Linked DNA regions of Flammeovirga agarivorans. The protein of the gene in region 1 interacts with the protein of each later gene in a pairwise test. Links are inferred from orthologs where the notes say so. Each region holds a gene or a part of one and is shown on either strand. Other genes may lie near its edges. The genes, in order: dprA and recA.

Region 1 (8,464 bases):
ACTAAATGAAGAAAAGGTTAAGAATAAGACAAATAATATCAATACTCTTTTCATATCACAAAAATATGAAATTAACTAATCATTTTTATTTTGCTGAGGTTTATCTCGCTCATTTTGAGGCCTATGTTCACCTTTATTAAAATTTCCATTTTTTCTAGGCTTCCAATGCTCTCTTTTCTGTTTATGTTGGAACTTACCTCCACCTTGATTTTTGGCTTTATTTTCCAACATTTTCTGTTGTTGAGTTACTTGAGCTTCTTTTCTTTCGCCAGCTTCTAACTCACTTAAGTCAAATTCTTCTTCTCCTCCAGCATTACCATCAAGTACCATTTTCTGATTCTTGATTTGGTCTTTTCTGTCTTGCAGTAACTGTCTTGCGTTAGGTCTGATTTGATTCTCAATTTCTCCAGAACGTACCTTAACAATATCAACTGCTTGCATTAATGCTTCCCTAAAAGATGTTTCATCAGCAACACCTCTACCAGCAATATTATATGCCGTTCCATGATCAGGAGAAGTTCTTACGATATCTAAACCTGCAGTATAGTTTACACCACTTTCAAAAGAATGTAATTTAAATGGAATAAGTCCTTGATCGTGATACATACAAAGTACGCCATCATAATTCTTGAATGACATTGTTCCAAAGAAGCCGTCAGCAGGGAAAGGTCCAAATACTAAGTTTCCTCTTTTCTTGAACTCCTTGATAACTGGTGAAATCACATTGATTTCTTCATCACCCAATAAACCATCTTCACCAGCATGAGGATTTAATCCCATAACAGCTACTTTTGGTTTTATGATACCGAAATCCTTTTTCAGTGACTCAATCATCACATTCAATTTAGAAGATACAGCTTCCTTTGTGATAGATGCGGCTACATCTTTAATTGGTATATGACCAGTAACTACACCAACTCTTAAATCGCCAGAACAAAGAGTCATTAAAGTATCTCTTCCACTTGCAAAGTTTTCTTGGTAATACTCCGTATGACCTGCATGTTTAAAGTCCTCACTCTGAATGTTTGCCTTATTAATTGGTGCTGTAACAACTGCATCAATCAATTCAGATTTCAAATCTTCAGAGGCTCTTGATATTGACAAATAAGCACATTTACCAGCTTCTTGAGTTACTTTACCAGGATCTAATTCCTGTACCTCAGTCCAACAGTTTACGACATTGATCTTCTGATCATGAATATAGCTATTGTTGTTGTACTGATGATAAGTAAAGTCCTCAATGCTTAAGATTCTTTTATACTTAGTAAGTATCTTACCAGAACCATAAACAATTGGTGTACATATATTTGTGATTCGCTTATCTTGTAAAACTTTGACGATAACCTCCGGTCCAATACCGTTATAATCCCCAATAGTAATACCTATACGCGGTTTATTTGATTTTCTATTTTTCTGAGTTTTATCTTTCATAAGGAATTCAAGCTCAAATTTTGCTTGTTAATTTATGATTGTATTATCTATCAAAAGTAACAATTTTGCCACTATAATTGTAATGAAATAGTATTATTCTAGTAAGAAAGTGATAAAATTTTCTTAAGCCTGAAATTCATTTCAATGAATCTATTCAAAAGTTAGATCGATGCATCTAAGGTTTAAACATTTTTATTTTATATAAAACCCTTTGAATCTTAATGTACCTCAATAGATCTTATACTATGATAATATGAGAACACAAATTGTATTTTTTTAATTAATTTTACTTCGGAATGTGTATATAGTAATTTGAAACAACTTCTAATCGGGAAATAATATTTTGCCTTTAAGCAGATAAGCAGAATACAAGAAAACAAACCAGCAACTGATTAGATCTATCTGCATTTGTGCAGTTTTATGAATAGACTTTACTACCTATTATATATTATCTTTATTAGCATTTTTATTAGTGCTATAGCTTATAACCTATTTTATATCCCCTCTTCAGAGGATACTGAATTTATATACACTGATTTTTCTACTAATGATCAAAATTCGTTGGCATTAGAAAACCATTATCACACTCAGATTAAAGCTGATAGACCCAATAAAATTCAAAAAATCTTACAAAAACTAAAGACAAAAACGGGCGATTCTTCTCCCGAATATTCTATAGGCTATATAACAGAAGCCATCAATAATAGTACAGTAGATAGTAGTCAACGTTTTTACCAATTTACTGAAAGAGGACCATCTAATGTTTCAGGAAGTATAAGATCTATAGCTTTCTGCCCACTAGACTCTATTAATAAAGTATGGGTAGCTGGAGCATATGGTGGTGATATTTGGAGAACTACCAATAATGGTAAAAACTGGAAAAGTGTCACAGAGAATCTACCTAATGCGATTATTGGAGATATCCAATATAATACTAAGGACTCATCCTTCTTTGCAATTACAGGAGAAACTTTTGGGAAGTTGAATATCAAAAATGGTATTGGTTTACTCAAATCAATTGATTCTGGTGAAACTTGGAATATTTTACCCTCTACTATTAACGATATTCGATTCCAATGTATTAATAGTATGGTGATTGATGCAAAGGATGGGAATAAAATATTAATTGGAACTGCATATCAAGATACAAATAAGAAATTCCATTCATTAATTCTAAAAACTACTGATGGAGGTTTGAATTGGGAAGAAGTTTACCATTCGAATCAACTGATTCAACAGTTAACTCTCGACCATAAAAATAGTAATATCATCTATGCTACAATAAAGAATTCGGGTATCATTAAATCAATAAACTCTGGTGAAACCTGGGGTAAAATTGACTCTAACTTACCCAAAACAGGACGTAGTGTTTTAATAGTCTCTCCTTTTGATTCCAATGTAGTTATCACTTCATTTAGCGGAAAGAAAGAAAAAGATGGTGTTCTATACCTTTCGAATGATGGTGGTTATCATTGGAAGAAACTTCAAACAAATATTGAAACAGGACTGCTTGGTGGACAAGGTTGGTACAACAATACATTGCTGTACCATCCAGAAAAAGAAACTACATTCTATGTTGCAGGTATCAATATTTGGGAAGTAAATATCAAAGACTTTAAGAATGCAACAGCTGATATTGATATTGTAAGTGATGCTTATGGTGAGCATCATGGTCCTAACCAATATATTTCAGAAAATGGAAAGATTGTAAAAAATGGCTTACACCCTGATCATCATCAACTAAAGATGATTAAGAAAGGTAATATATATAGAATGATATCTGCTAATGATGGCGGTATTTACATTAGTGATGACATAAACAATCTAAATAAATGGCATTATAGAAGTGGAACAATCAATTCAACACACTTTTTTGGGATTGATATTTCACCTGATAAAAAACATATTATAGGTGGTTCTATTGAAAATGGATCTTGGATTAGTGTAAGCCAAAGTGATAGCCTAGAATCATTCAGAAATGTTCTAGGAGGTGATGGTTTTGATGTTTTATGGCATACATCAAATCGACAAAAAATCCTGGTAAGTATATATAATAACAATATCTACAGATCTGTTGATGGGGGTTATAACTTCAAGAAATCATCTTTAGATATCTTTAAAGAAGATGGTCGTTCTCCGTTCATCACAAAGATGATTAATGATAAAGCGAACCCAGATATGGTATATGCTTTAGGAGAAAATGGAATATGGATTTCAAAGAATTTTGGAAGCACTTGGAAGCTCTCTGAAATAAAAAATGCTTGGGAATTCTCCGATTATATGGACCTCGATGTTTCAATTGTTGACCCAAACATCATTTGGGCAGGAAGTGGTCATACTGAAAAGAACAAAATTCAAGTTTCAACAGATAAAGGAAAAACATTTACCCCCACTTCACTTCCTACTAATCTTAACTTAGGTCAAATATCAGGGATTGTTACGGATCCAATAGAAAAAGAAACAGCATATGCCCTATTTTCATTTGGGAAAACTGCTAAAATATTAAAGTCACAAGACCTTGGAAAAAACTGGGAAGACCTCACAGGCTTTGTTAATTCAGATAGTTCTACCAATGGTTTCCCTGATGTAGGTGTTAATGATCTATTGGTATTCCCTTTTAATAACCACTTAATTTGGGCTGCCACTGAAATTGGCATTTTCGAAAGTACAAACGCTGGAAAATCTTGGCATAAACTAAATAGTAACATACCAACCATTGGCATTTGGAAATTGAAATATCAAAAAGGTGAAGTTTTAGTTTCTACTCAAGGAAGAGGTATATGGTCTTTATCATTGAATGAAGGGCCTCAACCACAAATCATCACTCAACATACTTTACCGGATGGGCAATTTATTGAATTTGGGATTACCCAATCGATTGACTCTATTGCATTAATCGATCAGGAAGGAACCATTTTAAGTGATAGTATCATAGCATTACCAAAAGGAGATTATCAGCATCAAACAGAATATAGAAATCAAATAAAATCAGATCAAACTCAACTAGTAGTTTATAAGGATGGATTATCTTACCGATCAAATCTGAAACCGATTCAAACGATTCACTATGATAGTACTATAACTTCCATAAAGGTCGATTTTAATAAAGCAGAAGAGTTGTTTTCTGGTGATGCTTTAGTTCTTAAAGATAATGTGGTAGGTTTTTATGGTACGAACTTACACTCTGATCATTATTACAGAAACAATACTACATCATTTACTTACTTTAAACACCCCATAAAAGTCGCTAAAGAGAATTCAAAAATCTCTTATAAAGATGTAGCACTACTATCTAAGGATGATGACTCTGTTGTTCTTGAAGGCAGTAATGATGGTGTCCATTGGGTAGAATTAAATAAACCTTATAATGGAACATTTAATCCAGATTGGAGATATTTTATCGAGCAAAAAGAAGCAAAAGGAGCTCAAACCCTATCAGTAAAACACGAAATCAATTTATTGAATTTCTTTAAACCTGATGATGAAATTATTATTCGTTTCAAGTTCAATTCAGATAATAAAAAACCAAACTGGGGATGGGCAGTAACTTCTTTGGAAATACAAGTAGATGATCAGAAGGATCTTCCTGATGTCGATTTCAAAGATATTTTCCAGGTCCAATCTCATATCTATCCTACAGAAATCACTAATAATAAATTATACATTGAAGTTTTGGCCAATAATCCGAAACCGATGAAACTAAAAGTGATTAACCTTATTGGTAATACTATCCTCGAAAGGGATAATATCCAATTAAGAAAAGGTTGGAATAAATTTCCTTTAGTCTTACCTCAACTCAACCCTGGTATTTATATTTTGAACCTTGAAATTGACAATAAAATTTCTACGCATCGATTTGTTTACAAATTAGAGGAACCAATTGCAAGAAGGTAATCATCCTCATTTTCCTATATAAACGAATGTTATAGTATTTGTTTTCTAGATATAAATCCCACTCCTTTGTAAAAAAATCATCCTTCACTAATAAAAAAGGGTTCTTGAATATATGGCTTACGTCAAACCTAAAAAACATTTAGGACAGCATTTCCTAGAAGACATGCAAATTGCACAAGACATTGTAGACGCAATGTCTTCTTATGGTGGGTATAATGAAATCTATGAGATCGGTCCAGGTACTGGTGTACTCACAACGAGATTATTGAAAAAAGAGGAGTACAAAACAACAGTCATTGAAATTGATACTGAATCTGTACATTACCTTAAAGATGTTGTGGGAATGCCTCAAGAACAAGTTATTGAAGGTGACTTCTTAAAACTTGACTTCGATAAAATTGCACCACATCCCGTTGGTTTAATTGGTAACTTCCCTTATAATATCTCAACACAAATTTATTTTAAGATCCTTGCTCATAAGGATCAAATCACTGAATGTGTTGGAATGATCCAAAAAGAAGTAGCTGATAGGATTGCATGTAAAACAGGTGGTAGAACTGCAGGAATATTGACAATTCTTGTACAAGCTTTCTATGATGTAGATTATTTATTTACTGTACCTCCAACCGTTTTTAATCCTCCTCCAAAAGTAGATTCTGCTGTCATTTCTTTAAGGAGAAACGATAGAAAGCAACTTCCATGTTCAGAAGAACTCTTTTTCAAAGTAGTTAAACAAGCTTTTTCTACTCGTAGAAAGACTTTAAGAAACGCAATGAAACCTATGGGGTTATCTCCTGAACTTCTTAAAAATGAGATTTTCAATAAAAGAGCCGAAGCATTAACTGTAGAAGATTTTATTGAATTAACTTGTAATGTAGAAGAAGATAGAAAAAAACAACAAGATTAACTTGTTGCTTATATTCAAAAAACGCCTAAATATTTATCATCAGTATTTAGGCCTTTTTTTTATTACCGTCACCCTTTATGTTTATTTTATTATCAATACACTCTTGATTTTTAGTCATTTTTATTAAATTGAGCAAAATAAATATACTTAACGAATCACAAGCTCAAAACATGACAATTACTCAAGATAAGTTCTATGAACTTTGGCTAAATAATATTCCAGGTATTGGAGGTGCAACTTGCAAACTATTAATAAGTCATTTAGGTTCTGCAGAAGAAGTTTTTAAAGCAAAAAAAAATACGCTCCATAAAATCAATGGTATTGGAGTTCATACACTTCAAGTTATTGATAAATACAGGTCTCAGTTAGTAAAAATCGAAAATGAAGTAAAAAAGATTGAGGCTTCCAATGTAAAAATACTTACATACACAGATAAGGAATTTCCTGTTAGATTAAAACTCCAAAAAGATGCCCCCTATTTGTTGTATTTAAAAGGTCAAGCTAAAAGTTTACACTCTAAGAAAACCGTTGCAATTGTAGGTTCTAGAGGAGCCAATCAGTATGGTAAACTAGTAACGGAGAAAATTATTTCCGACTTATCTCAATTTAAGGACTTATGCATTGTTAGTGGATTAGCGTATGGCATAGATATTTATGCACATAGAGCTGCATTACAAAATCAATTGGGCACAGTAGGAATTATGGCTAATGGCTTAAGCAAGGTCTATCCAGCAATTCATAAAAAAACTGCTCAAGAAATGATTGAAGATCCAAAAAGTGGGTTAATTACAGAAAACTTGATGGACGCAGAGCCTGATGGCCCAAAATTCCCTGCTAGAAATAGAATCATTGCAGGTCTTGCCGATGTTATCATTGTTGTACAAGCAAAAAAGAAAGGAGGTGCTTTAATTACGGCAGATATCGGTAATAGCTATCATAAAGATGTTTTTGCAGTTCCGGGGTTAATTAATGATCCTTTAGCAGAAGGCTGTAATAACTTGATCAAATACCAGAAGGCTCATTTATATTCCGAAATAAAGGATGTGATTACTAAAATGAATTGGGATCTAACTTCGAGTGCTCCTACTCGCCAAACTAAACTCTTCGACACTCAAAATCTTAGTGATGAAGAAAAAACTGTTGTATCATTACTTCAAAAAAGCGAATTTCATATTGAGGAAATTGCTATTCAATCAGAAACTCCGCTTCCTAAAATTGCCGGTACTCTTTTACAGCTTGAATTAAAGGGTATGGTAAAAATGAAACCTGGCAATATGTATTCTCTAAAACAATAAAATGAAAATATTAGTAGCCCCAAATGCATTCAAAGGTAGCCTTTCTGCATTTGACGTTGCCCAAGTAATCAAGAAGAATTGGTCAATTCATCGACCTGATGATGAGATAATAATGAAACCATTAGCCGATGGTGGTGATGGATTTGAACACGTCATTGCAAAAGAAAAGAATGCAGATTGGATCAATGTTCTATCAGTAGATCCTATTGGTAGGCCATTTCAATCTGGGTATTATCGGATAAATAACGCAACTGCTGTGATGAGTTTAGCATCATTATGTGGTATTGCAACAATTACTCCTAGTCCTATTAATGCATTAGAAGCAAATACCGAAGGTCTTGGTATGGCGATTAAACATGCTATTTCATCTGGTTGCAAAGAGATAATTATTGGTTTAGGTGGTAGTGCATCCACTGATTTTGGTCTAGGTGCATTATATCAGTTAGGTTTGAAGTGTTATACATTCGATAACCAAAAGATTATTCCTAAAGGAGGAAATTTACATCTTATTGAAAAGTTTGATGATACTGATCTAATAGAATTAATTGGAGGTATAGATTTTTATCTTGCTGTGGATGTAAAAAACACATTAGTTGGTAAAAATGGTTGTTCTCATGTATTTGCCCCACAGAAAGGAGCCACCGAATCTGAAGTAGAACTTTTAGAAAGTAATATTCATCATATAGGACTTCTCACAGAGAAAATGTTAAATAAAGAGGTTATTCAATTAGAAGGTGGTGGTGCTGCTGGAGGAACAGCCGCAGGTTTTTATTCTTTTCTAAACGCTCATATTATGAACGGTAGTGAGTTTGTGATGGAACTTCTAAATATTCATGATTCTATTGAAAAGAGTGATTTAATTATTACAACAGAGGGAAAGTTTGATCAACAATCATTGGAAGGAAAATTACCCTATCAAATCGCTCAACTAGGAAAT
Region 2 (8,645 bases), on another replicon or contig:
TATCCATAACGCTCTCTTCTTACATCATAATCATTCCATCTTTTTCTGGTTAGCTGATCATCATCATTGAGGGTATATTCTTCTAAAACAGTTCCTCTATTGGTAAGGTAATAGCTACCAGTTGCATATATTCCTAGCTTATCATTGAAGAAACGATTACCTACATATAAACTATGATTCTGTTGACCTAAACCCCAACCATCGTTGAAAGGATCTGCATGAAAGTTTTTACCTCCCGATGTAATCGCTCTTAAGGTAAATTCAGAAGGAGCATCTTTTAAAGTAAAATTCACCGCACCGCCGATAGCTCCACCATCCATATCGGGTGTTAATGTTTTCTTTACTTCAATAGATTCCATAATATCAGCAGACATAAAATCTAGTGCAGCACCTCTACTGTCTTCTCCACCGGGCATTGGAGTTCCGTTCATTTGCACCTGATTGTATTCAGAAGCCATTCCTCTGATCTGAATATTTTGTCCTTCTCCTCTATTTCTTACAATCGAGATACCTGGAATACGTTGTAAGGCTTCAGCTCCGTTTCTATCGGGCATAGTTGAGAATTGTTCTGAAGAAACAATGTTCTTGATACTGACCGCATTTTTCTGCTCGTTTAATGATTTCGCTTGACCTTTAGTAAACTCACCATAAACAGTTACTCCATCTAATTCAGTAACATCAGTATTCATTTTGATAGTCAATTTAAAAGGCTCACCATCTATTAGTGTCACATTAATTAGGTCTGCGTTATATCCTAAATAAGTAGTAGCAATCGAATAATGACCAGAAGGAATATTATTGATATGAAAGTTACCATCCATATCTGTGATACTCGCAAATGTAGTTTCCATAACATTTACTTGAGCGTATGGAAGTGGATCGCCATCAGGACCAATCACTTTACCGTAGAGATCGGTGTGTTGGGCGAAACTTTCTGATATCAATAGAAAAAAACAAATTGCCGACAATGAGTAGTGTAAATAAAGTCGCATAATTGATTTAGTTTTCTGAGATGATTTTTTAATTGGTTTTAATTTTCGGGTGCAAAAGTAGTCGTTGAATATTACGGTGCTGTTAAGCTTTTTATTCACTCAAGCTTAAAAAATGAGATCAACTGATAAAGGATCAATAGCTAATTTGAAGGATTTTTTTGGATTAGAGGTATAACATAAAACAAAATCTTTTTTCTCTAATCATTGATATAAACGGAATATACACTAGATATTAACGGTTCATCATCCTAATGTGAATAAGTTAGTAACACATCGTTTTTTAATAAATAATGTGATAGTTGTTATTGGTATTTGTTAGGAGATAAATAGAAAAAGCTGACTAATAAACATCACATAAGTCAGCTTTTTCTATTAATAATTTCGATAGGTCATTAATAAACAGCTTGTATTAATACATTGCAAAAGCCCTCTTCATGAGCCTTAATATTAAATACAGTTGCAAATGCATTAACAGTAAAATCTTCATCATAAACCATTATGGCACAATAAGCGGATTCTACACTACTTGTTAAATAGACCCAATTTCCATATCCATCTATATTTTTACTATCTGCAGGAATATTTTCTATAATAATAGCTCCATCTTGATTTATTTTATCTGAAATAATAATAGAATGATTGATGAAATTAGTCATAACATCTTCAATAGAAGAAGTATTAGGAATATAAGGAGTTTCTTCTACTATCAAAGCAGCGTATAATTTCTTGTTTGAATAATTTCCCTTGACAAAAACTTTTAGTGATCCTACCTGGTCTTGAGGAGAAAGTGTAACTGAAGTATTTTTTTGTTCATTGATTTCAAAAATATTAAAGTCACCATACATTGTATCATTTATATCAACCTTTACTAATATTTGATAGGTGCCATTTTCAGGAAGATCTATCACTCCATTTTCTTTGAGTTGATTACTTTCAGCTTCTAAAAAGAAACGTTGATCATTTTCGACTTTGATAAGATATAAATCTAAAATTTCACCTTCTTCAACAGTTACATTTAATTTATGTTGCTCTGCTATTTCTTCATTGTTTGTACATGAAAAAAATAAGAAAATAGATATAAATAATAGACAAAGAGAAGTTTTCATTGTTTCTGTATTAGTTTGATTTAAGCTTACTTTTCATTCACTAAGGTATGAAAAAAAATTTTAAGATTTCGTAAGGCTCGATAAAGCGAGCATCTACAAAAAAGAGTGAAAAGATACCTTCAGTACCTCTTCACTCTTCCATCATACCTATTACCTCAAAAAAGTTTATCCTTTTCCTTTGTCGTTGGCTGTTTGTTCTCTTAGATGGTTTAAGACATCAATTTTTGTGATTAAACCAACAAACTTCTTGTCGTTCATTAAGATTGCCACCATACCGTCTCTGAAGATTTCCATCAATCGGTCGATACTATCTGATACTTGTACAACAACAAGGTTGGAAGTCATGTGTTCAGCAGCAAAACGTTCAAATGCCGTTTCGTCTTCATACACACTAAATAAAATATCTGATTCGTCGATAATCCCCAAGATTTCATCCCCATCCATAATTGGAAGCTGAGAGATATCGTACATTTTCATTTTTTTGTAAGCATCTAATAATGTGTCTTCGATGCTTGCAGTGACAACATCGCCCTGCGAATAATAATTAGAGATCAAATCACGAAGATCTCCGAATACCTCTTTTTCGATAAACCCTTTCTCTTTCATCCAATGATCATTAAATAGTTTTGAGAAATATTTATTGCCGCTATCGCAAACAAACGTCACTACTCGTTTTGGTTCTGTTTGTTCTAGACAATATTTTAAAGCTGCAGCGATCAATGTACCAGAAGAAGAACCTGCTAGGATACCTTCTTTTAATAACACTTCTCTTGCAGTAACAAAACTCTCTTTATCTGTAATAGAATAGGCTGTTCTTGTCTGAGAGAAATCAGCAATGTCTGGAATAAAGTCTTCACCAATTCCTTCCACATACCAAGAACCTGCTTCTCCAAATTTTCCTGTATCGATATAGTCCTTTAATATAGAACCCTCAGGATCTGCTAAAACTAAATCTGTTTCTGGACTTACTTTTTTAAAGTAGGCAGCCATACCAGAAATAGTACCCGAAGATCCTACACCAGCTACTACAGCATCTACATCTTGCCCCATTTGTTCGTAAATTTCTGGCGCTGTAGTTAATTCATGTGCTAAAGAATTGTACTGATTTGAAAACTGATTAATAAAGTGATAACCTTTTTCTCTTGAAATTCTTAAAGCCATGTCCTGATAATATTCAGGATGCCCTTTACCCACATCAGATCTTGTCATTAACACCTGTACTCCCATTGCTTTTAAATGAGCTACTTTTTCCTTACTCATTTTGTCAGGCATTACTAGAATCAGTTTATATCCTTTGAGAATAGCAATTAAAGCTAGTCCTAATCCTGTATTACCAGCAGTAGCTTCAATAATAGTATCTCCAGGTTTTATCGTACCATCTTTCTCAGCATTTTCGATCATGCTCAAAGCAATACGGTCTTTGATAGAACCACCCGGGTTTTGATTTTCTAGTTTTAGATATAACTCGCACTTGCCAGTATCTATAGCATTGACTTTAACTAAAGGAGTATTACCAATTAATGATATAAGATCATGTGGTTTGTTCATATGTTGTATAAAGTTTTCTTGTGATGTTACAAATGTACATAAGTAGATCTGAAGTAAGAAAGAATTTAAGATGAAGTAACTCTAAGAAAATGAGCACTTCTCTATTTTTTGTATATAATTTATTCTTGTTATTTGATCATTGATTAATTATTTGTCAATTAAATGTTATTAATTTACTCTTTGTTAGTATTTTAAATTTTTATGTTTTACATTTGAGTAAATATTAATCGTTAAACGTTTCATTTTTGAGACTTTTAATGATTTGTTTAAAAAAACATCGAAAATAATTTTAATATTTTTGATGAACGTATCTAGAATACGTTCTACTCCCCTAAGTTTGTATTATCAACAAAAAGGGATACTTCCTAGTTGATATAACAGTAAAAAACATACACACTATAAAATATTTTATCATGGCTGCGGATAAAGGGCAAAGCACAGAAAAGTTAAAAGCATTAGAAACTACTATTGCTAAATTGGAAAAACAGTTCGGTAAAGGAGCTGTAATGAAAATGACTGATGATAATGTAGAAGAGGTTCCTGTAATCTCAACTGGTTCATTAGGTCTTGATTTAGCGTTAGGTGTAGGAGGTATTCCTAAAGGTCGTATCATTGAGATCTACGGTCCGGAATCTTCTGGTAAAACTACTTTGACACTTCACATTATTGCTGAAGCACAAAAGCAAGGTGGTATGGCTGCATTTATTGATGCGGAACATGCTTTTGATAAAATCTATGCTGAGAAATTAGGTATCGATATGGAACGCCTATTAGTAGCTCAGCCAGACCATGGTGAACAAGCTTTAGAAATTGCAGAACAATTAGTTCGTTCAGGTGCAATTGATGTATTAGTTGTTGACTCAGTTGCAGCATTAGTACCAAAAGCAGAATTAGAAGGTGATATGGGTGATAGTAAAATGGGTCTTCATGCTCGTTTAATGTCACAAGCATTACGTAAAATCACGGGTGCCATCTCAAAAACAAATTGTTCAGCGATCTTCATTAACCAATTAAGAGAGAAAATTGGTGTAATGTTCGGTAACCCTGAAACAACAACAGGTGGTAATGCATTAAAATACTATGCTTCTGTACGTTTAGATATTCGTCGTATCGGTGCGATCAAAGAATCTGCTGATAACGTAACTGGTAACCGTACAAGAGTGAAAGTTCAAAAGAACAAAGTAGCACCTCCATTCAAACAAACTGAATTTGATATCCTTTATGGTGAAGGTATCTCAAGAGCAGGTGAAGTTTTAGATATGGCAGTTGACTTTGATATTGTGAATAAAGCAGGATCTTGGTTCTCATATAGCGGTTCTAAATTAGGACAAGGTAGAGAAACTGTAAAAGAACTGATCAAATCTAATCCAGAGCTAATGGAGGAATTAGAAGAAAAGATCAGAACAAAAGTTTTCGGTCATGGTACTGAAGAGGAAGTAGTTGAAGAAACTGCAGAATAATTGAGATTTTAATACGAAGAGAGGGATACTCTTTATTTAAATAAATCAGTAGTAGAATACCCTAGTCTGTATAGATTAGGGTATTTTTTTGTACTAAATCCAAGAATGAAAAAGATCAGAGGTTTTACTCTCTATGGAATAGTTTTTATTTAATCTATGACCATTAAAAAAAGAGAAATAAATGGTATGAAATAGCAATTATACCTTAGTTTAATTTATAAAATTTCACCATTGAAAATAATGAATTATTTGACTGTAAATCAACTATTTATATTATTTTTAATATATGTATATTTTTGATGAATTTTCATTGTATTAACCATCTATTTTGCTTATTAACTAGGCAAATAATCTTACTGATTACATCATTAAAGATTACGATACAAAAGGTGAAAAATTTAGTTTTAATGGCTATTTATGTAATAGTTATATCTTAGTTTAATTTTAAATATTTAAATCTAAATATTTAATATTTAATGTGTTTATAATCAGTTATTTAAACTCATTTTAATATATGTGATTTTAAGACTATTTTTTTCTGATGTATTACTTTTTGAAAATATCTCTGAAGAACATAATACCTTGAAAAAGAAGAATAAAAGTAAAAGGTATAGCACCAGTAATAGCAATTACTTTATTGAGGTCAACATTATTTTTAATTAATAAAGCACTTGAGATTCCAAGAAGTAAAACTGACCATATTATCTTATTCACTTTAGAACTATTTCCTGTTAAAGCTGCAGTGACAAAAATGGCAGAGTCTGCACTTGTAATTACAAATGTGACGAGTAGCAGAATACATAAAAAGGAAAGAGTAGTTCCAAAAGGTAATCCTTCAAGAAACACAAAGAGTCCATTCGTATAATTCTCATTTATGACACTTTGTAGAGTGGCCACTTGATCGCTAAATAAACCATTTCCACCAAAAACAGTAAACCAAAAAATTGTAATAATAGTGGGGTATCCAATGATGCTAAAAAGGAATTCTCTTATGGTTCGCCCTTTTGAAATTCTCGCAATAAATAACCCTGTAAAAGGAGCCCAAGCAATCCACCATAAAAAGTAAATAATCGTCCAGGATTGAGACCATTTTCTAGCACTTTCAGGTAAGATAAAAGATAATAAGGGCAAGTCTTTGAAATAAGAAATAGATACTTCAACAAATAGTTTCAGAGTATCAAATGGAGAAGACATTAGAAAAATGATAAGAAGAATCAGTAATGCTAAAATGACATTGAAATCACTCAAAGTTTTCACCCCTTTTTGAAGACCACTAACTGAGGATAGCATAAAAGCAATGGAAATAAATAGAAGTACAATTAAACGAAATGGAAGTCCAGTAATGTCATAAGGGACTAAATGTTCTACACCGGTTTGAATAAGTGCAATAGAATTGGCTAAGGTTCCAGCTACTCCGAAAATAATCGCCATAACAGCAAGCATATCGAACGATTGAAATGCTTTCCGAGTAGTACTATCACTAAAAGTTGAAGAGATATTCATACCCCTGCCTCTATTATAGGAAAACCAAGCAATGATTAATCCTGAGAAAGCATATACAGCCCATGCATGAATCCCCCAATGGAAATTAGTGATAGACAATGCCATCATTGGAGAGTGATCTGTATTTAGAGGAGATTGTAAATGATAGATAGGTTCTGCTACACCCCAAAAAATTAACCCACTTCCCATGCCTGCAGCAAATAGCATAGCTACCCAGGAAAATGTAGAAAATTCAGGAGGTTGATCACCAAGTTTTTTATTTCCCAATGGAGAGAAACCAATAATCAAACAGAGAATTAAAATGCCAGTAACTATCCATAGTAAAAATCGATCAAGAGAATGTAAAATGGCATTAATTACATGATCTAAAATATTGGTTGTAGCTTCAGGGAATAAAATAAATAGGCATCCAATAAGAATACTAATAATAATACTCCATTGGTTAAATGATAATTTCATGGACAGTTTTTTATAGATGAGTATACAATATAATCACCTCAACTGAGGGAAATAAAAAAGTACCTAAGAAAGTCTTAGATACTTAATGATATTACTTATTTATGATTTCTTTTTTAAAGGTCTCTCAATACTTTTGAAGGATTAATATTGACAACCTTCCAACAAATAATAGTGATTGTTGATATTGCTATACCTGATATGCCAACACCAAGAATAGACCAAGTAATAAAATCAATATCAATTCGATCTGGAAATGTAGACATCCAATCCGCACTAAAATGATAAGCCAACGGTATTGATATTAGAAAAGATAAAGTAATCCATTGCAAATAATCTTTATTGAAGAGTAACAAAACATCAATTCTAGAAGCACCATTTACTCTCCGAATACTCATTTCTTTAGTACGTTTAAGAACAGAAAACCTTGTTATCCCCCAAAGCCCAGATATGGCAATGAGTAATGCAATACATCCAAAGAAAAAGCTAGCCTGTTGTTGCCCTTTAATGGAAGCATAGTTTAATGCAATCTCATCATTGTAGAAATAGATAAAAGAACGAACATTTGGAAAGTCTTTTTGAAACTCTTCTTTAAGTTCTTGTGATAACTTATAAGGATCTGGTGAAGATGTTTTTACATTGATATAATCTAACTCCCAACCATCAATTTTTGCTGAGGATGTAATAACCAACGGTCCACTTTGTTGGGTGAGTGAATTAAATTTAATCGAAGGAATCACCCCTACAACCTCATAGTCTCGACCGTTTCTGTGTACAATGGTACCGAGTCCTTTCCAGCCTTCCAATTTTGTAAATGCTTCATTCACCAATAATTGATAATCACTTATTTTTTTATTGGTATGAAGATTCTCACCTTCTAAAAGAGGTATATCAAAACACTTTAAAAAATCATTACTCACATACAAAGCATTTAATATTTCAGTTTTGTCATGATCGCTTAATCTATACCCATTTTTTGTAAGCCCGACTCCTATCATTTGAGAAGACATACTCACAGCTTCTACTCCAGGTTTCTTTAGAATTTTTTGTTTAAAATTATTCAACTCATCTAATGGAACTGCTGAAGATAAATCGATGGTAAATACATTTTCATGTTGAAAACCTAAGTCTCTGTGAAGTAAATAATGATGTTGTTGATAAACAGTAATACCAATACAGGATAAGACAAATACTGTTGAAAACTGTAGCACCAATAGAACTTTTTCACTTTTACCTTTTGAAGAATAAATACTCGTTTGACCATTTAAACTTCTCGAAAGAGAGGTCTTTTTAATACCTCGTAGTGATAGACTACTGAGTAACATAGTAAGAACTACTCCAATGGTAACATAAAACCCAACAATGTATGGAATGTAGTTGCTTAAAAATACTCTTGTTACTAATTGGTGGTTTAAAAATGGTAAAGCAATATTGAGTGCAAGGAGAGAAATAAGAATCGCTGAGCCTACCATAATAAAAACTTCTAAGCAGGTTGAAATCCATAAATCTCGGTGATGTGCACCATAAATTTTCATTAAAGTGAGTGAATGAATTTCTTCATCTTTTTGAGCGGTGTAAAG

Evidence for each region.
Region 2: the proteins of dprA (region 1) and recA interact in binary tests that used the Bacillus subtilis proteins (3 or more experiments, as listed by UniProt). The link is inferred for Flammeovirga agarivorans from one-to-one orthologs.

Annotation. Positions count from the first base shown.
Region 1 is NZ_JABAIL010000004.1:526,881-535,344, forward strand. The notes cover bases 5,668-8,464. They hold dprA (DNA-processing protein DprA), read left to right. Parts: upstream 5,668-6,402; coding sequence 6,403-7,527; downstream 7,528-8,464. Other genes in these bases: rsmA (16S rRNA (adenine(1518)-N(6)/adenine(1519)-N(6))-dimethyltransferase RsmA), read left to right, coding at 5,668-6,232; HGP29_RS15110 (glycerate kinase), read left to right, coding at 7,529-8,464. In the rest of the region: HGP29_RS15085 (DUF3299 domain-containing protein), read right to left, coding at 1-54; 4-hydroxythreonine-4-phosphate dehydrogenase PdxA, read right to left, coding at 76-1,431; HGP29_RS15095 (VPS10 domain-containing protein), read left to right, coding at 1,852-5,325; more of rsmA, read left to right, coding at 5,438-5,667. UniProt on the Bacillus subtilis protein: Protein that helps load RecA onto ssDNA during transformation. Binds cooperatively to circular ssDNA, is able to bridge different segments of DNA. Favors the loading of RecA onto SsbA- or SsbB-coated ssDNA and formation of RecA-DNA filaments.
Region 2 is NZ_JABAIL010000005.1:73,944-82,588, forward strand. What follows is about bases 3,105-6,082. They hold recA (recombinase RecA), read left to right. Parts: upstream 3,105-4,059; coding sequence 4,060-5,106; downstream 5,107-6,082. Other genes in these bases: HGP29_RS16410 (pyridoxal-phosphate dependent enzyme), read right to left, coding at 3,105-3,646; HGP29_RS16420 (BCCT family transporter), read right to left, coding at 5,653-6,082. In the rest of the region: HGP29_RS16400 (TonB-dependent receptor), read right to left, coding at 1-992; HGP29_RS16405 (hypothetical protein), read right to left, coding at 1,385-2,098; more of HGP29_RS16410, read right to left, coding at 2,264-3,104; more of HGP29_RS16420, read right to left, coding at 6,083-7,068; HGP29_RS16425 (ABC transporter permease), read right to left, coding at 7,182-8,645. UniProt on the Bacillus subtilis protein: Multifunctional protein involved in homologous recombination, DNA repair and competence.